Linked DNA regions of Kineococcus sp. NBC_00420. The main gene of each other region encodes a partner of the protein of the gene in region 2 in a complex. Links are inferred from orthologs where the notes say so. Each region holds a gene or a part of one and is shown on either strand. Other genes may lie near its edges. The genes, in order: tig and rpsG.

The links.
Region 1: the proteins of rpsG (region 2) and tig are in contact, whole or in part, in a crystal structure (PDB 3GTY), measured with the Thermotoga maritima proteins. The link is inferred for Kineococcus sp. NBC_00420 from one-to-one orthologs. Residues at the interface, in WP_004081843.1 of Thermotoga maritima: Lys34, Lys52, Lys55, Glu59, Arg62, Gln63, Glu66, Asn67, Lys69, Val71, Arg95, Ala109, Lys110, Lys111, Gly112, Arg113, Pro114, Glu117, Glu121, Ile124, Ala125, Tyr127, Asn128, Asn129, Thr130, Gly131, Lys135, Asp139, Arg142, Met143; in WP_004081061.1 of Thermotoga maritima: Glu122, Val124, Val129, Leu130, Tyr133, Glu188, Gly259, Ile262, Tyr263, Glu266, Ser270, Glu273, Gln274, Glu277, Arg308, Gln311, Ile312, Ser315, Tyr316, Glu325, Arg329, Arg336, Leu363, Phe366, Trp367, Arg373, Leu377, Arg381, Leu384, Glu387.

Annotation. Positions count from the first base shown.
Region 1 is NZ_CP107930.1:4,455,499-4,465,870, forward strand. What follows is about bases 1-2,940. They hold tig (trigger factor), read left to right. Parts: upstream 1-737; coding sequence 738-2,144; downstream 2,145-2,940. Other genes in these bases: OG218_RS21905 (glycerate kinase), read right to left, coding at 1-248; OG218_RS21925 (ATP-dependent Clp protease proteolytic subunit), read left to right, coding at 2,334-2,940. Also shown: more of OG218_RS21925, read left to right, coding at 2,941-2,975; OG218_RS21930 (ATP-dependent Clp protease proteolytic subunit), read left to right, coding at 2,968-3,645; ATP-dependent Clp protease ATP-binding subunit ClpX, read left to right, coding at 3,848-5,140; OG218_RS21940 (YceI family protein), read right to left, coding at 5,246-6,109; OG218_RS21945 (MFS transporter), read right to left, coding at 6,106-8,745; OG218_RS21950 (MarR family winged helix-turn-helix transcriptional regulator), read right to left, coding at 8,742-9,242; OG218_RS21955 (MarR family winged helix-turn-helix transcriptional regulator), read right to left, coding at 9,349-9,777; OG218_RS21960 (PadR family transcriptional regulator), read left to right, coding at 9,915-10,372. UniProt on the Bacillus subtilis protein: Involved in protein export. Acts as a chaperone by maintaining the newly synthesized protein in an open conformation. Functions as a peptidyl-prolyl cis-trans isomerase.
Region 2 is NZ_CP107930.1:3,694,279-3,704,683, forward strand. The notes cover bases 1-2,973. They hold rpsG (30S ribosomal protein S7), read left to right. Parts: upstream 1-1,238; coding sequence 1,239-1,709; downstream 1,710-2,973. Other genes in these bases: OG218_RS18195 (DNA-directed RNA polymerase subunit beta'), read left to right, coding at 1-566; rpsL (30S ribosomal protein S12), read left to right, coding at 863-1,237; fusA (elongation factor G), read left to right, coding at 1,790-2,973. Outside these bases: more of fusA, read left to right, coding at 2,974-3,892; tuf (elongation factor Tu), read left to right, coding at 4,050-5,243; rpsJ (30S ribosomal protein S10), read left to right, coding at 5,720-6,028; rplC (50S ribosomal protein L3), read left to right, coding at 6,043-6,702; rplD (50S ribosomal protein L4), read left to right, coding at 6,708-7,412; rplW (50S ribosomal protein L23), read left to right, coding at 7,418-7,720; rplB (50S ribosomal protein L2), read left to right, coding at 7,777-8,613; rpsS (30S ribosomal protein S19), read left to right, coding at 8,629-8,910; rplV (50S ribosomal protein L22), read left to right, coding at 8,967-9,347; rpsC (30S ribosomal protein S3), read left to right, coding at 9,347-10,156; rplP (50S ribosomal protein L16), read left to right, coding at 10,160-10,405.

The DNA.
Region 1 (10,372 bases), 760 kb from region 2 along the record:
CGGGTCGCCACGGCCCGGAAGCCCGCCGAGCGCAGCGCCGCCTCCACCGTCCCCTCGCCCCCGTCGGCGACGGGGATCTCGGTCCAGGCGAACGTGCGACCCACGGTGGCGACGTCGCGGGTGAGCTCCCCGAAGGCGCCCTCGAAGCCCTCGCGGAAGCCGTCCGCGATCGTGCGGGCGACCTCGGCCGCGGTCAGCGAACCCTTGAACTTGTCCGGGGCCACGACGACGTGGAAGGCAGACGACATGTCGGGACCCTACAGATCACCGCGGGTGATCCCGGGGAACGACGGAGCGGCCGGCCCCGAGGGGACCGGCCGCTGTGGAGCGGGTGACGAGAATCGAACTCGCGTAGCTAGTTTGGAAGACTAGGGCTCTACCATTGAGCTACACCCGCGTGCACGGACAAGCCTGCCACAACCCTGCGGGCAGGAGCAGCGCACCGTGCGGGGACAGCGTAACGGGTCCGGAGCGGTAGCCTGCTCCAGTACCGCCTGCGTGGTGGTCGCGGGGTGTGGCGCAGCTTGGTAGCGCGTCCGCTTTGGGAGCGGAAGGCCCCCGGTTCGAATCCGGGTACCCCGACGGACACGCGGGTGTCGCCGTACGTGGCGGCGCTCGCGCACGAAAGAGCCCCGACGCGGCAGCTAGCATTCCGCGGTGCGCCGGGGCTGCCCGGCGTGCCGCACGCCTGACCACGACCTCCGCAGGACGCGGAGAGATCCCAGGAGAACCCCGCTGTGAAGAGCGACGTCGAGACCCTCAACGCGACCCGGGTGAAGTTCACCGTCGAGGTCGGCTACGACGAGCTGAAGCCCAGTCTCGACAAGGCCTACAAGACCATCGGCGGTCAGGTCCAGGTGCCGGGCTTCCGCAAGGGCAAGGTCCCCGCGCGCGTCATCGACCAGCGCGTCGGCCGCGGTGTCGTGCTCGAGGAAGCCGTCAACGACGCCCTGCCGAAGTTCTACCAGCAGGCCGTCGAGGCCTCGGACTTCCTGCCGCTGGGCCAGCCCACCGTGGACGTCACCCAGGCCCCCGACGTCAAGGACGGCGGTGACCTCAAGTTCTCCGTCGAGGTCGACGTGCGCCCGACGATCGAGCTGCCCGACCTCTCCACGATCACCGTCACGGTCGACGACCTCGAGGTCCCGGCCGAGGAGGTCGAGACCCGTCTCACCTCGCTGCGCGAGCGCTTCGGCACCCTCACCGGCGTCGACCGCGCGGCCGCCGACGGCGACTTCGTCTCCATCGACCTGCACGCCGAGATCGACGGCGAGGAGATCGAGACCGCCAAGGGCATCAGCTACCGCATCGGTCAGGGCAACATGATCGAGGGCCTGGACGAGGCGCTGACCGGCGTCGCGGCCGAGGGCACCGTGACCTTCTCCGCCCCCCTCGCCGGAGGCGAGCGCAAGGGCGAGGACGCCTCCATCACCGTGACCGTGCAGTCGGTCAAGGAGCGCGTGCTGCCCGAGGCGGACGACGACTTCGCCCAGCTGGCGAGCGAGTTCGACACGCTCGAGGAGCTCAACGCCGACCTGCTCAACCAGGTCGAGCAGGCCAAGAAGTTCGAGCAGGGTCTCCAGGCCCGCGACAAGGTCCTCGAGAAGCTCCTCGAGACCGTCGAGGTCCCGGTCCCCGAGTCCCTCGTCGAGGCCGAGATCCACGCCCACCTCGAACGCGAGAGCCGTCTCGAGGACGCCGAGCACCGCGCCGAGATCGAGGACTCCACCCGTCAGGCGATCCGCAGCCAGCTGCTGCTGGACGCCCTCGCCGACGCCGAGGAGATCGGTGTCGACCAGGGCGAGCTGATCGAGTACCTCGTCGGCCAGGCGCAGCAGTACGGCATGGAGCCCCAGCAGTTCGTCCAGATGGTCGACGGTGCCGGCCAGGTGCCCGCCATGGTTTCCGAGGTCCGTCGCCGCAAGGCGCTGGCCGTCGCCATGGAGAAGGCCACCGTGACCGACGCCTCCGGCAACGCCGTGGACCTCGAGGAGCTCGTGGGCGGCGACGACGACGAGGACGGTGCGGAAGCCCTCGAGTCCGGCAGCGAGTCCACCGACGAGGCCGGCCAGACCGTCGACCCGACCGGTGAGGACGAGCAGGCCGCCGCCGGGGAGACCGCGGAAGAGCCCTCGAAGAGCTGATCCCCGCCGCTGTCGGCGCGCTGTTCCCGGACCCGGGATCAGTGCGCCGACAGCGAAAAGGGCCCCGCCCCGACATGGTCGTCGGGGGCTGCGCGTTAGGGTCGATCGAGATCGGCGGAGCATCCGCCGAACCCTCCCGGACCAGGTCCGGGGTGGGTGGTCGATGCCAGGAGAGGGCCAGGGAACAGCGTGAGCGAGATCTTGAGCGCACCGGGACTGGTGACGCCGCAGCAGGCTCGAACGGGTACGCCGGGAGCGGGCCTGGACGACAACGTCTACCAGCGACTCCTGCAGCAGCGGATCATCTGGCTCGGGACCGAGGTCCGGGACGACATGGCCAACGCCATCTGCGCGCAGCTGCTGCTGCTGGCCGCCGAGGACCCCGACGCGGACATCTTCATGTACATCAACTCGCCCGGCGGATCGGTCTCCGCGGGCATGTCGATCTACGACACCATGCAGTACATCAAGCCGGACGTGGCGACGATCGCGACCGGCATGGCGGCCTCGATGGGGCAGTTCCTGCTCGCCGCGGGTGCGGCCGGCAAGCGTTCCGCCCTGCCGCACGCGAAGATCATGATGCACCAGCCGCTGGGTGGCCTCGGTGGTTCCGCCAGCGACATCAAGATCCTGGCCGAGCAGATCATCGCCACGAAGAAGCAGATGGCCGAGCTCATCGCGCACCACTCGGGCCAGACCTTCGAGACGATCACCCGCGACTCCGACCGGGACCGCTGGTTCTCCGCGCAGGAGGCCAAGGACTACGGGCTCATCGACCACGTCGTCGGTCACACGAGCGAGGTCACGGGCGGTGGCGGCACCGATGCGTGAGCCTCTTCGTCCTCCGTTCGACGCCCAGATGGGAGACCGCCCGATGATGAACCCCCAAGCGCGCTACGTGCTGCCGCAGTTCGAGGAGCGCACGTCCTACGGGATGAAGCGCTCGGACCCGTACACCAAGCTCTTCGAGGACCGCATCATCTTCCTCGGCGTGCAGGTGGACGACGCCTCGGCGGACGACATCATCGCCCAGCTCATCGTCCTGGAGTCCCAGGACACCGAGCGCGACATCATCATGTACATCAACTCCCCGGGTGGGTCCTTCACGGCCCTCACGGCGATCTACGACACCATGCAGTACATCCGTCCGGACATCCAGACGTACTGCATGGGTCAGGCCGCCTCGGCCGCGGCCGTCCTGCTCGGCGCCGGTGCGCCGGGGAAGCGGTTCGCGCTGCCGAACTCGCGCATCCTCATCCACCAGCCGGCGATGGCCGGTGGCGACTACGGCCAGGCCTCCGACCTGGAGATCCAGGCCAACGAGATCCTGCGCATGCGGTCCTGGCTGGAGAGCACGCTCGCCTTCCACTCCAACCGCACCGCCGACCAGGTGCGCGAGGACATCGAGCGCGACAAGTTCCTCACCGCCAAGGAGGCCGTCGAGTACGGCCTCATCGACGAGGTGCTCCAGAGCCGCAAGGCGTCGGCCCCCTCGCTCTGAGCACGGAACGTCACTCGCGCGCAGCAATGCGCGAGTCGTAGGCGCGCACCCGGGGGGCCGGTCTGGCACCGTGTCCCCCGGAGGCGTCTAATGAGTCGGGCGAGGGGTACCCGGCAGGTAGCGTGGTCAGCACGCGACGCGTCCGGTCCGCTCGGCGGCCTCCGGGTCGTGGGTCCAGCAGCACGAGGAGAGGAAGCCGTCGGTGGCACGCATCGGTGACGGGGGCGATCTGCTGAAGTGCTCGTTCTGCGGCAAGAGCCAGAAGCAGGTCAAGAAGCTGATCGCAGGCCCTGGCGTCTACATCTGCGACGAGTGCATCGACCTCTGCAACGAGATCATCGAGGAGGAGCTCGCCGAGGCCAACGACCTGGGCCTGGTGGAGCTGCCCAAGCCGAAGGAGATCTTCGACTTCCTCGACCAGTACGTCATCGGCCAGAGCTCGGCGAAGAAGTCCCTCGCCGTGGCCGTCTACAACCACTACAAGCGCATCCAGATCGGTGAGCCCTCGGCGAAGAACCGCGACGACGCCGTCGAGATCTCCAAGTCGAACATCCTGCTGATCGGCCCCACGGGCTGCGGCAAGACGTACCTCGCGCAGACGCTCGCCAAGATGCTCAACGTCCCCTTCGCGATCGCCGACGCCACGGCGCTGACCGAGGCCGGCTACGTCGGCGAGGACGTCGAGAACATCCTGCTGAAGCTCATCCAGGCCGCTGACTACGACGTCAAGAAGGCCGAGACGGGCATCATCTACATCGACGAGGTCGACAAGATCGCCCGCAAGTCCGAGAACCCCTCGATCACGCGTGACGTGTCGGGGGAGGGGGTCCAGCAGGCGCTGCTGAAGATCCTCGAGGGGACCACGGCCAGCGTCCCGCCCCAGGGTGGACGCAAGCACCCCCACCAGGAGTTCATCCAGATCGACACGACGAACGTGCTGTTCATCGTGGGTGGGGCCTTCGCCGGCCTCGACCGGATCATCGAGGCGCGTTCCGGCAAGCAGGGGCTCGGCTTCGGCGCGCAGCTGCGCTCGACGGAGAAGAAGGCGGCCGAGCCGTCCTTCGCCGAGGTCATGCCCGAGGACCTCATGAAGTTCGGGCTGATCCCCGAGTTCATCGGTCGTCTGCCCGTCATCACCTCGGTGGAGAACCTGGACCAGGAAGCCCTGGTGCAGATCCTCACCAAACCGCGCAACGCCCTCGCCAAGCAGTACCAGCGGATGTTCGAGCTGGACGGGGTGGAGCTGGAGTTCACCGACGACGCCCTGGAGGCCGTCGCCGACCAGGCGATCCTCCGCGGGACCGGTGCGCGCGGGCTGCGCGCGATCATCGAAGAGGTCCTCCTCCCGGTGATGTTCGACGTTCCCAGTCGCGACGACATCGCCCGGGTCGTCGTGACCCGTGAGGTCGTGCTGAAGAACGTGAACCCGACGCTCGTGCCCCGTGAGGCCCCGGCCCGCAAACCCACCCGGGAGCGTCGCGAGAAGTCCGCCTGACCCCAGGACGACTAAGGCCCCGCACCTCCTTCGAGGTGCGGGGCCGTTCTCGTTCCCACCCGTGATCTCGCCTGGAGTCCCAGCGGGATCACGGGTGGGTGAGGGTCACTGCTGGAGGACGGCCTCGACGTCGATCGCGACCTTGAGCGTGGTCCCGAAGACGGCGACACCGATGCCGACGGCCTGGTTCCAGTTCATCTTGAAGTCGTCGCGGTGCAGCTCGGCCGTGGCCGAGAACGCAGCCCGGGTGCCACCCCACGGGTCGGGACCGCTGCCGGAGTAGGACAGCTGCAGCTGCACGGGCCGGGTGGTGGCCAGCAGGGTCAGGTCCCCGGCGAGGACCCACCCGTCGGCTCCGCGCTGCAGACCCGTCGCCCGGAACGACAACGTCGGGAACTCCGTGGTGTTGAGGAAGTCCGCCGAGCGCAGGTGCTCGTCGCGCTGGGTGTTGCCGGTGTCGATCGAGGTCGCGTCGATCTCGACCTCGACGCGGGAACGGGTGACGTCCTCGGGGACGGTGATCACCCCGGAGAAGCTGGTGAAGCGTCCCGTGACCGCCGAGAGTCCCAGGTGGTGGGCGCGCGCGGAGATCGTCGAGTGCGTGACGTCGATCGCCCAGATCCCGGGCGGGGGGACGTCGCTGCCGCCCTGACGGCGCAGACGAACCTCCCCGACGTGCCAGGCCCCGTCGGCCGGGACGACGACGGTCGTGGCCCGCGGCTCGTGGGCCGGGGCCGCGACGAGCATCGTCGCGGCCCCCGCCGGGACGCCGTCGAGGGAGAAGACCCCGTCGCCGGCGGTCACGGCCCGGGCCACCTGGGCCCCGTCGGCGCCGAGCAGCGTGACCGAGGCGCCGGTGACGGGCCACCCCTCACGGGTCAGCACCTTCCCCTCGCCGGTGACGCCCGCGCCGGCCTGCGCGCCGACGTTCCGGTCGGCGCGCAGGTCGGTCTCGCGGTCGGGACTCACCGCTGGTCGCCGATCTGGGAGTTCGTCTCGAAGCGGGTCAGGTCCAGCGTGGTGCCGGCCTGGCCGGAGCCCAGGGTCAGCTGGGCGGCGGAGACGGTGTCCTCCTCGATGTCGACGGCCGTGGCCACCGGAGCGAACCCGGCGGCGGTGAGCGTGTAGTGCCCGCCCGCCAGGTCCTCGAAGGAGTAGCTGCCGTCGGTGCCGGTGACGACGGAGCCGACGACCTCACCGGAGGAGTCGACGAGGGTCACGGACGCCTCGCGGACGACACGGCCGTCGCTCGCGGCGACGACGGTGCCGGTGAGGCGGCCGCCGCCGGTGAGGACGAGGTCGCAGGCCAGGGCGCCGGAGTCGGGGACCTCGACGCTGCGGGCCAGCGGACGGTGCGACTCGTTCTGCGCAGTCAGCACGTAACTGCCGCCCATGAGCTGGTCGAAGGCGTAGCCGCCGCCACCGTCGGTGCGGGTGGAGCCGACGACCTCGCCGGTCACGTCGGTCAGGGTGACGAGCGCGCCCTGGACCCCGTGGTGGTTGCCGGAGTCGACGCCGTCGTGGATCTCGTGAGCCAGGACCCGGCCGGTGATGGCCGAGCGACCGGAGAGCACCACGTCGCGGGTGACGGAGGTGTCACCGATCCCGACGAGGGTCGCCGAGGGGGCCACGTGGGCCGCCGCGACGATCAGCAGGTAGGTCCCGCCGGTCGGCAGCGCGAGGCGGTAGGTGCCGTCCTCGCGGGTCGAGGTGCGGGCGACCTGCTGGCCGGACTGGTCGGCGAGGGTCACGACGGCACCCGGCAGCGGACGCCGGTCGTGGTGGCGGACGGAACCGGACAGCGAGAGTCCGGTGTCGGTGCGGGTGGACTGAGCGGACACGCCCGTCGTCTCCTCCCGGTCGTGGTGCGCGACACCGTTGAGCGTTGCGGCGGCACCGTTCACGGACCCGTTCACCGAGCCGTTCAACGGAGCGCCGTGCGCGGCACCGTTCACCGAGCTGTCGTGCGAACCCTCGACCGCAGCGTGCCCGGCCGGGGAGTCCTGGACCGCCGCGGGAGCGGTGGTCGCCACCTGGGCATCCTGTCCGGTCTCCTCGCCGCCGCGCAACGCCCGCTCCTTGAAGAAGAACGTGATGACGAAGGCGAAGAGGGCGAACGGGGCCGCGATGAGGAAGACCTCGGCGATCGAGGAGCCGTAGGCGGCCTGGACGATGCCGCGGACGGGCTCGGGGATCGTGGCCAGGTCCGGCACCCCGGTGCTGGAACCGAGCGAGCGAGCCGCTGCGGCGGGGTCGATGCCGGCGGAGCGCAGGCCCGAGGTCAGGTGGCTGGTCACGCGGTGGCCGAGGACGGCACCGAGGGCCGAGACGCCGATGGCGCCGCCGAGGCTGCGGGCGAAGGCCACGAAGGACGACGCGGAGCCGAGGTCACGGGGTTCGACGACGTTCTGGACCGCCAGCACGAGGTTCTGCATCATCATGCCGACGCCGAGGCCGACGAGGGCCATGTACGGCGCGACGACCCAGTAGTTGGTGTCGTACTCGATGGTGCCCATGAGGCCGAGACCGACGGTGAGGAGCAGGCCGCCCACGACGAGCCAGCTCTTCCAGCGTCCGGTCTTGGTGATGAACCGGCCGGCGATGGTCGAGGACAGGAAGAGCCCGATGATCATCGGGATGGTCATGATCCCGGCCTTGGTCGGGCTGTCGCCCCGGGCGAGCTGGAAGTACTGGCCGAGGAAGATCGTGGCGGCGAACAGGGCGACACCGACGAAGAGGCTCGCGGCGGCGGAGAGGGCGATCGTCGGGTTGCGGAAGAACTTCAACGGGACGATCGGTTCCTTGGCGCGGTGCTCCGCCAGGACGGCGAGGCCCAGGAAGACGACACCCCCGGCGACCAGGGCGACGGTCCACCAGGAGCCCCAGGCGAACTCGGTGCCGGCGAGGGAGACCCAGACGAGCAGCGCGGAGATGCCGGCGGCGAGGAGGAAGGCGCCGAGGTAGTCGATGGAGACGGCGCGCTTGGCCTGCGGGGGCAGCTTCAGCTTGAACTGGAGCACGAAGAAGGCGATGACGGCGAAGGGGACACCGACGTAGAAGCACCAGTGCCAGGTCAGGTGCTGGGTGAGGACCCCGCCGATCAGCGGGCCCCCGACGGTGGCGAGGGCGAAGGTCGCGCCGAGGTAGCCGGAGTACCGACCGCGTTCCCGGGGGCTGACCATCGACGCCAGCACGACCTGGGTGAGGGCGAGCAGACCGCCACCGCCGATGCCCTGGAAGACGCGCAGCGTGATGAGCATGCCCATGTTGGTGGACAGACCCGCGACGACCGAGGCGATCACGTAGATGATCAGCGCCGTCTGCACGAGCAGCTTCTTGGAGAACAGGTCCGAGAGCTTGCCCCAGATGGGGGTGGAGATCGTCGTCGCGAGCAGCGCGGCGGTGACGACCCAGGTGTAGCCGGACTCCGTGCCGTGGAGGTCGTTGACGATGGTCGGGAGGGCGTTCGAGACGACCGTCGAGGACAGGATCGCCACGAACATCCCGAGGAGCAGGCCGGACAGCGCCTCGAGGACCTCCTTGTGGGACATCTTCGGCGCGTCACTGTCGGAGTGCGTCAGGTGGGTGGGTGTCGTGGTGCTCATGCGTTCGCCTGCAACTCTTTCTCCCGCTCTGGAAGGAGCTCGGTGTTCTCCGGCGACGCTGCCGCTGACGTGGTGACCGCGCAACCTGCGGTGGCGGTCGTGGCGAGTTTCCCGAGGAGCCGGGTGAGGTCGCCGACCTCGTGGTCGGGCCAGTCGTCGAGGCGCTCGACGAGCTTGCCGACGATGGCCCGGCGGTGGTGGCGGAGTTCCTCGACACCCTCGGCGCTGACGGTCAGCCGCTGCGAGCGGCCGTCGTCGGGGTCGGGGGCGGAGTCGAGGAACCCTTTCTGCCGCAGGTGGGTCACCTGTCGGCTGACGGTGGAGAGGTCGAGCGAGAGGTGCTCGGCGACCTCGCTGATGCGCAGGGAACCCCGCTGGTGCACGACGGCCAGCGTCGCGATCGCGGGGGTGTTCAGCGTGCCGACGAGCGTGCGGCGTGCGCGGAGCAGGTCCGGGAACACGTCGACGAGCGCGGCACACGCGTGAGGTGTGGCCATGTCGACCTTCAAGCTCGGTTGGTGTGTGCAAGCAACGATATGCCCGGATGGTTGCAGCATGCAACCCCGAGGTCCCCCAGGAGTCGTCGTCGAGGGGGAGGGAAGGTCAGATCAGGGCGTTGAGGCGGCCGAGGAGGGTGGCGAGCTCGGCCATGTCGTCCTCGGGCCAGCCCTCGAGGCGGGAGTGCAGGCGCTGCCGGCGGGCCGAGCGCGCCGCGTGCACCTTCTCCAGGCCCTCGGGGGAGAGGGTCAGCCGCACGGCGCGCCCGTCCGTGGGGTCGGCTTCGCGGGTCACCAGCCCGAGGCGTTCGAGGAGCTGGACCTGGCGCGACAGGGTGGGCTTGCCGATCCCGAAGAAGGTCGCGAGGTCGGAGGGGCGGGTCTCGCCGACGTCGTCGAGGCGGACGAGCAGGCTGTACGCCTCGGGTTCGAGGTCGGGGTGCACGCTGCGCGCGGTCTCCCGGTTGATCGCGCGTGAACGGCGCAACAGCACGGCGAGTTCGCGTTCCAGTGCTTCGGCAGGGCCCGTGACCATCCGAGGAACCTACCGGTCCGCGCGGGGCGGCACGTGCCACGCACCCGACGCGCCGGGCCGGGTGGCTTGTCCAGGGCTCTCGGTCCCCGTACTGTCCCCACCGATGCATCGAACCGATGCATCGGAACGGAGAACCTGTGGTCCGCAAACGCGGCGACGTCCTGCTCCTCGCGGTCCTGGCGCTGTTGGCCGACGGCCCGCTACACGGCTACGAGGTCCGCAAACGTCTCGACCTGCGCCTCGGTGTGTTCCGGGCGCTGTCCTACGGAACGCTCTACCCCGCGTTGCGCGCCCTGCAGGCCGGTGGCTGCATCACCGAGACGACCGAGGAACGCATCCCGGGCACCGTCAGCCCGAAGCGGGCGCGCGTCGTCTACGAGATCACCCGCCACGGCAAGGACCGGCTCGGGCAGATGCTCGAGGAGTCCGGTCCCGACGCGTGGGAGGACGACGCGTTCGGCGTCCACTTCGCCCTCTTCACCCGGGTCGCCCCGCGCACGCGGTTGCGCATCCTCGAAGGCCGCCGGGCCCGTCTGCTGGAACGCCTCGAGCAGATGAACCGCTCCATCGACCGCACCCAGGCCCAGCTCGACTC
Region 2 (10,405 bases):
TGCAGATGCACCTGGTCGACGAGGTGCAGGAGGTCTACCGCTCCCAGGGCGTGTCGATCCACGACAAGCACATCGAGGTCATCGTCCGCCAGATGCTCAAGCGGGTGACGATCATCGAGCAGAACGGCTCCGAGCTGCTGCCCGGTGAGCTCGTCGAACGTGCGCGCTTCGAGGAGGAGAACCGTCGGGTCATGGCCGAGGGCGGTCAGCCGTCCTCCGGTCGTCCGGAGCTGATGGGGATCACGAAGGCGTCACTCGCGACGGACTCGTGGCTCTCCGCCGCCTCCTTCCAGGAGACGACGCGCGTCCTCACCAACGCCGCCATGGAGGGCAAGAGCGACCCGCTCCTGGGCCTCAAGGAGAACGTCATCATCGGCAAGCTCATCCCGGCCGGCACGGGGCTTCCCCGCTACCGCAACGTCCGGGTCGAGCCCACCGAGGAGGCCAAGGCGCAGATGTACTCGGTGCCCGGCTACGACGACGTGGACTACGCGCAGTTCGGTGTGGGCTCCGGCCAGGCCGTCCCGCTCGAGGAGTTCGACTACGGCTCCAGCGACTACCGCTGAGCAGTCCCACCGGGCCGTTCCCCTCCCCCCGCAGCGGGGGAGGGGAACGGCCCCTCGGTGGGGGCTGCCCGAGCGTCCCCCACCTCGTTTTGACCATCGCCAGACGCGGCGGGTAGTCTCGTGTCCGCTTGACACGAGCGCGCCCGCAGCCCGGTGACAGGACGTCACCACCGCGGGACCTCGACCGAACGACACGCCCGACCTCGTGGGTCGGCGGGGGTCGAGCGCCGCCCACGACGGGTAGCGCGTCCCGATGACATCAGCCGACACACAAGATCGAAAAAGACGGAGACAGGGTGCCCACCATCCAGCAGCTGGTCCGCAAGGGCCGGGAGGACAAGGTCGTCAAGACCAAGACGCCCGCCCTGAAGGGCAGCCCGCAGCGACGCGGCGTGTGCACGCGCGTGTACACAACGACCCCGAAGAAGCCGAACTCGGCTCTGCGCAAGGTCGCCCGCGTCAAGCTGACGAGCGGCATCGAGGTCACCGCCTACATCCCGGGCGTCGGCCACAACCTCCAGGAGCACTCGATGGTCCTGGTGCGTGGCGGTCGAGTGAAGGACCTCCCCGGTGTCCGCTACAAGATCGTCCGCGGGTCGCTCGACACGCAGGGCGTGAAGAACCGCAAGCAGGCCCGCAGCCGCTACGGCGCGAAGAAGGAGAAGAGCTGACATGCCGCGCAAGGGCCCCGCACCCAAGCGTCCCCTCGTGGTGGACCCCGTCTACCAGTCTCCCCTGGTGACGCAGCTCGTGAACAAGATCCTCCTCGACGGGAAGAAGTCCGTCGCCGAGTCCATCGTCTACGGCGCGCTCGAGGGCGCCCGTGAGAAGACCGGTGGCGACCCCGTCGTCGTGCTGAAGCGCGCGCTGGACAACGTCAAGCCTGCGATCGAGGTCAAGTCCCGCCGCGTCGGTGGTTCGACCTACCAGGTGCCCATCGAGGTGCGCCCCACGCGTTCCACGACGCTGGCGCTGCGCTGGCTCGTGGGCTACTCGCGTCAGCGTCGCGAGAAGACGATGACCGAGCGTCTGCTCAACGAGATCCTGGACGCCTCGAACGGCCTCGGTGCCGCGGTGAAGCGTCGCGAGGACACCCACAAGATGGCCGAGTCGAACCGGGCCTTCGCGCACTACCGCTGGTGACCCCAGCGCCTGGCACGGTCGGTTCGTCCGACCGTGCCGGCCGACTCACCCCCTCGATCCCAGGGAAGAGGCAGTAAACCGTGGCACAGGACGTGCTGACGGACCTGACCAAGGTCCGCAACATCGGCATCATGGCTCACATCGACGCCGGCAAGACCACGACGACGGAGCGGATCCTCTTCTACACGGGGATCAACTACAAGATCGGCGAAGTGCACGACGGCGCGGCCACGATGGACTGGATGGCGCAGGAGCAGGAGCGGGGCATCACCATCACCTCCGCAGCCACCACCTGCTTCTGGGAGGGCACCCAGATCAACATCATCGACACCCCGGGCCACGTGGACTTCACGGTCGAGGTCGAGCGCTCGCTGCGCGTCCTCGACGGCGCGGTCGCCGTCTTCGACGGCAAGGAAGGTGTCGAACCGCAGTCCGAGACGGTGTGGCGGCAGGCGGACAAGTACGACGTCCCCCGCATCTGCTTCGTCAACAAGATGGACAAGCTGGGCGCCGACTTCTTCTTCACCGTCGACACCATCAAGGACCGCCTCGGTGCGGAACCCCTCGTGATGCAGCTCCCGATCGGTGCCGAGAACACGTTCTCCGGCATGATCGACCTCGTCTACATGCGTGCCCTCACGTGGCACGGTGAGGTCCAGATCGGTGCGGACTACACCGTCGAGGAGATCCCGGCCGACCTGCAGGAGCAGGCCGAGGAGTACCACGCGAAGCTCGTCGAGCGCGTCGCGGAGACCGACGAGGCCCTCCTGGAGAAGTACCTCGGCGGCGAGGAGATCACGCCCGAGGAGATTAAGGCTGCGGTTCGCAAGCTGACGATCAACTCCGAGCTGTACCCGATCTTCTGCGGCTCCGCGTTCAAGAACAAGGGCGTGCAGCCCATGCTCGACGCGGTCATCGACTACCTGCCCTCGCCGCTCGACGTGAAGCCGATGGTGGGTCACAAGGTCGGCGACGAGTCCGTCGAGATCATCCGCAAGCCCGACGCGACGGAGCCGTTCTCGGCTCTGGCGTTCAAGGTCGCGGCACACCCCTTCTTCGGCAAGCTGACCTACGTCCGGGTGTACTCCGGCGTGGTCGCGGCCGGCTCCGCGGTCGTGAACTCGACCAAGGGGAAGAAGGAGCGCATCGGGAAGCTCTTCCAGATGCACTCCAACAAGGAGAACCCCGTGGACGAGGCCCGTGCGGGTCACATCTACGCGATGATCGGCCTGAAGGAGACGACGACCGGGGACACCCTCTCCGACGCCGCCCAGCAGGTCGTCCTCGAGTCGATGACCTTCCCGGAGCCCGTGATCTCGGTCGCCATCGAGCCGAAGACCAAGGGCGACCAGGAGAAGCTCGGTACCGCGATCCAGCGCCTGGCCGAAGAGGACCCGACCTTCCAGGTCGAGCTCGACCAGGAGACCGGTCAGACGATCATCAAGGGGATGGGCGAGCTCCACCTCGACATCCTCGTCGACCGGATGAAGCGCGAGTACAAGGTCGAGGCCAACGTCGGCAAGCCCCAGGTGGCTTACCGCGAGACCATCCGTCGGGCGGTCCTCAAGGAGGACTACGTCCACAAGAAGCAGACGGGTGGTTCGGGCCAGTACGCGAAGGTCCAGGTCTCGATCGAGCCGATGGACACCGCTGACGGCACGTTCTACGAGTTCGTGAACGCCGTCACCGGTGGCCGTGTCCCGCGTGAGTACATCCCCTCCGTGGACCAGGGCATCCAGGAAGCCATGCAGGAGGGTGTCGTCGCGGGTTACCCGCTCGTCGGCATCAAGGCCTCCCTCAACGACGGTGCGGCGCACGACGTCGACTCGTCGGAGATGGCCTTCAAGATCGCCGGCAAGATGGTTCTGCGCGAAGCTGTCCGCAAGGCGCAGCCCGTGCTCCTCGAGCCGGTCATGGCCGTCGAGGTGCGCACGCCCGCCGACTACATGGGCGAAGTCATCGGCGACCTGAACTCCCGCCGTGGGCAGATCGAGTCCATGGACGACGTCAGCGGGGCCAAGCTCGTCAAGGCCACCGTCCCGTTGTCGGAGATGTTCGGCTACGTCGGCGACCTCCGGTCCAAGACCCAGGGCCGCGCGGTCTACTCGATGCAGTTCTCCAACTACGCTGAAGTTCCGCGGAACGTGGCGGAAGAGATCGTCAAGAAGGTCCGCGGGGAATGACCCGCTCCTGACAGACCCGGGGGAGCGGTCCACCAGGACCGCTTCCCCACCCTGCACGACCCCTGGACCACCACCGCGTGGGCCAGTGACCAGCCAGGTCACCCACCCACCCGTTGACCGGGTCGGGAAGAAAACGATAGTCCGAGGAGGACCCCCAGTGGCGAAGGCGAAGTTCGAGCGGACCAAGCCGCACGTCAACATCGGCACGATTGGTCACATCGACCACGGGAAGACGACGTTGACCGCGGCGATCACCCGCGTGCTGCACGACAAGTTCCCGGAGCTGAACAAGGCCTCGGCGTTCGACCAGATCGACAAGGCCCCTGAGGAACGTCAGCGCGGCATCACGATCTCGATCGCACACGTCGAGTACCAGACCGAGGCGCGTCACTACGCCCACGTCGACTGCCCGGGTCACGCGGACTACATCAAGAACATGATCACGGGTGCGGCCCAGATGGACGGTGCGATCCTCGTGGTCGCGGCGACCGACGGCCCGATGCCGCAGACCAAGGAGCACGTCATCCTGGCCCGCCAGGTCGGCGTTCCCTACATCGTGGTCGCGCTGAACAAGGCCGACATGGTCGAGGACGAGGAACTCCTCGAGCTCGTCGAGATGGAGGTGCGTGAGCTCCTCACGTCCTACGAGTTCCCCGGTGACGACCTCCCCGTCGTCCGCGTCTCGGCGCTGAAGGCGCTCGAGGGCGACGCCGAGTGGGGCGAGAAGCTCATGGAGCTCATGGACGCGGTCGACACCGCGATCCCCGAGCCCGAGCGCGCCATCGACCAGCCGTTCCTGATGCCGATCGAAGACGTCTTCACGATCACCGGCCGCGGCACCGTCGTGACCGGGCGCATCGAGCGTGGCGTCCTGAACGTCAACCAGGAGGTCGAGGTCGTCGGCATCCGTCCGACGTCCGCCAAGACCACCGTGACCAGCATCGAGATGTTCAACAAGATGCTGGACAGCGGCCAGGCCGGCGACAACGCCGCCCTGCTCCTGCGTGGCCTCAAGCGTGACGACGTCGAGCGCGGCCAGGTCGTGGTCAAGCCCGGCAGCATCACGCCGCACACCGAGTTCGAGGGCCAGGCGTACATCCTGTCCAAGGACGAGGGTGGCCGTCACACGCCGTTCTACAACAACTACCGTCCGCAGTTCTACTTCCGGACGACCGACGTCACCGGCGTCGTCTCGCTGCCCGAGGGCACCGAGATGGTCATGCCCGGCGACAACACTGAGATGAAGGTCGACCTCATCCAGCCGATCGCCATGGAAGAGGGCCTGAAGTTCGCCATCCGTGAAGGTGGCCGCACCGTCGGCGCCGGCCGGGTCGTGAAGATCCTCAAGTGAGTTGATCCGTCGGGGGAGGTCCACCCTCTCCCGACGGGACGCTCCGCCAGACGGAGGGGCGGGTCCACTCGGACCCGCCCCTTCGTCGTGCAGCGCAACGCGTTGCAGACCACGCAGTAGCCACCACCGTTGCTGCCGCTGACTCGATTCGCCAACGGCCCCCTCCGTCTGGCAAACTGTCGGAGTTGCCGCGCCGCTGGTCCGCGCCTGGATCACGATTCCACCCGATCCGGGGACCGGACCAGGACCACGGAGCGTCAACCGCGAACGTCGAACGTCTCGTACGGGCGGCGGACGGTTCACCTGGACCTCCAGGGCAACCTGAACAGGACGACAGGACCAATCCGGGCAACCGGGAGACGGTGAAGATCGTGCGAAAGCGCGACACGCCCGACCTCGGGGGTCGGAGCACCAGCAGGTGCACCGCGCCGTGCGCGAGTCAGTAGCGGTACGAAGAGAGAGAGTCAGACGACGCCATGGCGGGACAGAAGATCCGCATCAGGCTCAAGGCCTACGACCACGAGGTCATCGACAGTTCGGCGCGCAAGATCGTCGACACGGTGACCCGGACGGGCGCCTCGGTCGCTGGGCCCGTGCCGCTGCCGACCGAGAAGAACGTCTACTGCGTCATCCGCTCGCCGCACAAGTACAAGGACAGCCGCGAGCACTTCGAGATGCGCACACACAAGCGCCTCATCGACATCATCGACCCCACGCCGAAGACCGTCGACTCGCTCATGCGACTCGACCTCCCGGCCGGTGTCGACATCGAGATCAAGCTCTGAGGGATTCCAACACCATGAGCGACAGGCAAGTGCGAGGGGTGCTCGGCACCAAGCTCGGCATGACGCAGCTGTGGGACGCGGACAACCGCATCGTCCCCGTGACCGTCGTCAAGGTCGAGCCCAACGTCGTCACCCAGATCCGCACCACTACCGACGACGGCTACGAAGCCGTCCAGCTGGCCACCACGGCCATCGCGCAGCGCAAGGCGAACAAGCCTGCTGCCGGCCACTTCGAGAAGGCCGGCGTCGCGCCGCGCCGTCACCTGGTGGAACTGCGCACGACGGACGCCGCGGAGTACTCCCTGGGACAGGAAGTCACCGCTGAGGCCTTCGCGGCCGGCGCCACCGTCGACGTGGTGGGCACCACCAAGGGCAAGGGCTTCGCCGGTGTCATGAAGCGTCACGGCTTCCACGGCGTCGGCGCCTCCCACGGTGCGCACCGCAACCACCGCAAGCCCGGGTCGATCGGCGGCTGCGCCACCCCGGGTCGCGTGTTCAAGGGCATGCGCATGGCCGGCCGCATGGGTGCGGCTCGCCAGACCACCCAGAACCTGACCGTGCAGGCCATCGACGTGGAGAAGGGTCTGCTGCTCATCACGGGCGCGATCCCCGGTCCCCGCGGCGGCCTCGTGCTCGTCAAGAGCGCGTCCAAGGCGCGCGTGAAGGAGGCCTGAGCCTGATGACAACCGAAACCGCTCAGACCGAGGCCATCACCGTCCCGCTGCGGACCGTCGACGGCGGCAGCAACGGCACCGTCGAACTCCCCGCGAAGGACTTCGGCCGCCAGGCGAACATCTCGCTGATCCACCAGGTCGTGACCGCGCAGCTCGCGGCGGCACGTCAGGGCACGCACTCGACGAAGCGTCGTGGCGAGGTCCGTGGTGGCGGCAAGAAGCCGTACAAGCAGAAGGGCACCGGCCGCGCCCGTCAGGGTTCGCTGCGCGCCCCCCAGTTCACCGGCGGCGGGATCGTCCACGGGCCCAAGCCCCGCGACTACTCCCAGCGCACCCCCAAGAAGATGAAGGCGGCCGCTCTGCGCGGTGCCCTCTCCGACCGGGTGCGTCACGACCGTCTGCACGTCGTCGAAGGCCTCGCCTCGGGTGACGCCCCCTCGACGAAGACCGCGCGGACGCTCATCGCCACGCTGTCGGGTCGCAAGAACGTGCTCGTCGTGCTCACCCGCGACGACGAGGTGGCGGTCAAGAGCCTCCGCAACCTCGACAACGTGCACGTCCTGCCCCAGGACCAGCTGAACACCTACGACGTCATGAAGAGCGACGACGTCGTCTTCACCCGCGCGGCGCTCGACGCCTTCGTCGCGGGGCCGCCGACGGGTCGCAGCGCGACCGCGGTGGCAGCGGAGTCGGAAGGGAGCACCCTGTGAGTGCCATCGGTGGAACCCAGAAGGACCCGCGCGACATCCTGCTCGCGCCGGTCGTCTCGGAGAAGAGCTACGCGCTCATCGACGAGGGGAAGTACACGTTCCTGGTCGACCCGGGCGCGAACAAGACCGAGATCAAGGTCGCGGTCGAACGCGTCTTCGGCGTCAAGGTCTCGTCGGTGAACACCGCGAACCGGCAGGGCAAGAGCCGGCGCACCCGGTACGGCACGGGTAAGCGCAAGGACACCAAGCGGGCCATCGTGACGTTGCGCGAGGGCACGATCGACATCTTCGGCGGCTCGGTCGCCTGAGCCTGCGGGCTCGCACGACTGCCGTAGACAACCTTCGAACCCGAGGAAACGCTGCAATGGGAATCCGCAAGTACAAGCCGACGACACCGGGCCGCCGCGGCTCGTCCGTCGCCGACTTCGTCGAGATCACGCGGAGCGAGCCTGAGAAGTCGCTCGTTCGCCCGCTGTCCAAGACCGGTGGTCGCAACTCGTCCGGCCGCATCACCACCCGCCACATCGGTGGTGGCCACAAGCGCGCCTACCGCGTGATCGACTTCCGTCGTCACGACAAGGACGGCGTGCCGGCCAAGGTCGCGCACATCGAGTACGACCCGAACCGCACCGCGCGCATCGCGCTGCTCCACTACGTGGACGGTGAGAAGCGTTACATCATCGCGCCGGCCAAGCTCAAGCAGGGCGACCGGATCGAGAACGGCCCCGAGGCCGACATCAAGCCCGGCAACAACCTGCCGCTGCGCAACATCCCCGTCGGTACGGTGATCCACGCGATCGAGATCCGTCCCGGTGGGGGAGCGAAGATCGCCCGTTCCGCAGGCGCCAGCGTTCAGCTGGTCGCCCGCGAGGGCCGCTTCGCCCAGCTGCGCATGCCGTCCGGTGAGATCCGGAACGTCGACGTCCGCTGCCGCGCCACCATCGGCGAGGTCGGCAACGCCGAGCAGTCCAACATCAACTGGGGCAAGGCCGGCCGCATGCGCTGGAAGGGCAAGCGCCCGACCGTCCGTGGTGTCGCCATGAACCCGATCGACCACCCCCACGGTGGTGGTGAGGGGAAGACGTCCGGTGGTCGTCACCCCGTCAGCCCGTGGGGTCAGCCTGAGGGCCGTACGCGGCGTCCGGGCAAGGAGAGCGACAAGCTCATCGTTCGTCGCCGCCGCACCGGCAAGAAGCGCTGATAGGGAGTTCAGGCCATGCCTCGCAGCTTGAAGAAGGGCCCGTTCGTCGACGACCACCTTCAGAAGAAGGTGGACGCTCAGAACGAGGCCGGTACGCACAACGTCATCCGGACCTGGTCCCGCCGTTCGGTCGTCACGCCGGACTTCCTGGGCCACACGTTCGCGGTGCACGACGGCCGCAAGCACACCCCCGTCTTCGTCACTGAGTCGATGGTGGGGCACAAGCTCGGCGAGTTCGCGCCCACGCGCACGTTCAAGGGCCACGAGAAGGACGACCGCAAGGGTCGTCGCCGCTGAGCCTCCCGGCTCCGCGAGACAACCTTTCGAGACCGAAACCAGGAAGCAGGACAAGGATGGAAGCCAAGGCGCAGACGCGGTACCTCCGCGTCACGCCCCAGAAGGCGCGCCGAGTCGTCGACCTCGTCCGGGGCAAGCAGGCCACTGAGGCCGTCGCTGTGCTCTCGTTCGCCCCGCAGTCCGCGGCGGAACCCGTTCGCAAGCTCGTCGAGAGCGCCATGGCGAACGCGAAGTTCCACGCTGACAAGCACTCTGAGGCGTTCGACCCGGCCGAGTACGTCGTCAAGGCGATCCACGTCGACGAGGGCCCGACGATGAAGCGCTTCCGTCCCCGTGCCCAAGGGCGCGCGGGGCGCATCTTGAAGCGCACCAGCCACATCACCGTGGTCGTCGCACCCGCCGTCAAGGGCGCCAAGAAGACGAGGAGGACCCGCTGATGGGACAGAAGGTCAACCCGTTCGGGTTCCGACTGGGCATCACCACCGATCACCGCAGCCGGTGGTTCGCCGACTCCACCAAGACTGGTCAGCGTTACGCCGACTACGTCAAGGAAGACGTCGCGATCCGCAAGCTCATGGCCAAGGGCATGGAGCGGGCCGGCATCTCCAAGGTGGAGATCGAGCGCACCCGTGACCGGGTCCGCGTCGACATCCACACCGCACGACCGGGCATCGTCATCGGTCGTCGTGGGGCGGAAGCCGACCGCATCCGGACCGAGCTGGAGAAGCTCACCGGCAAGCAGGTGCAGCTGAACATCCTCGAGGTGAAGAACCCCGAGACCGATGCTCAGCTCGTCGCCCAGGGTGTCGCCGAGCAGCTCGCCAGCCGCGTCTCGTTCCGTCGCGCCATGCGCAAGGGGATGCAGACCACGATGCGTTCCGGGGCCAAGGGCATCCGTGTCCAGTGCGCCGGTCGTCTCGGCGGCGCCGAGATGAGCCGTTCCGAGTTCTACCGCGAAGGCCGTGTGCCGCTGCACACCCTCCGCGCGAACATCGACTACGGCTTCTACGAGGCCCGCACCACCTTCGGCCGCATCGGCGTGAAGGTCTGGATCTACCACGGCGACATCACCAGCCGTGAGCTCGCCCAGTCGCAGGCCGCCAACCCGCGCGCCCCGCGTCGTGGCGAGCGCAGCGACCGCCCCGACCGTGGTGCGCGTCGTCCTCGTCCCACCAGCGACGCCCCCGCGGCGGAGGCGGCCCCGGCCGCTGCCGCAGCGCCGGCGACCACCGGATCGGAGGCCTGAGTCGTGCTCATTCCGCGCCGAGTCAAGCACCGCAAGCAGCACCACCCCACGCGGCGTGGTGCGGCCTCCGGCGGCACCCGGGTCACCTTCGGTGAGTACGGGATCATGGCCGTCGAGGGCGGTTACGTCACCAACCGGCAGATCGAGTCCGCTCGTATCGCCATCACCCGCCACATCCGTCGTGGCGGCAAGGTCTGGATCAACATCTACCCGGACCGGCCGCTGACGAAGAAGCCCGCCGAGACCCGC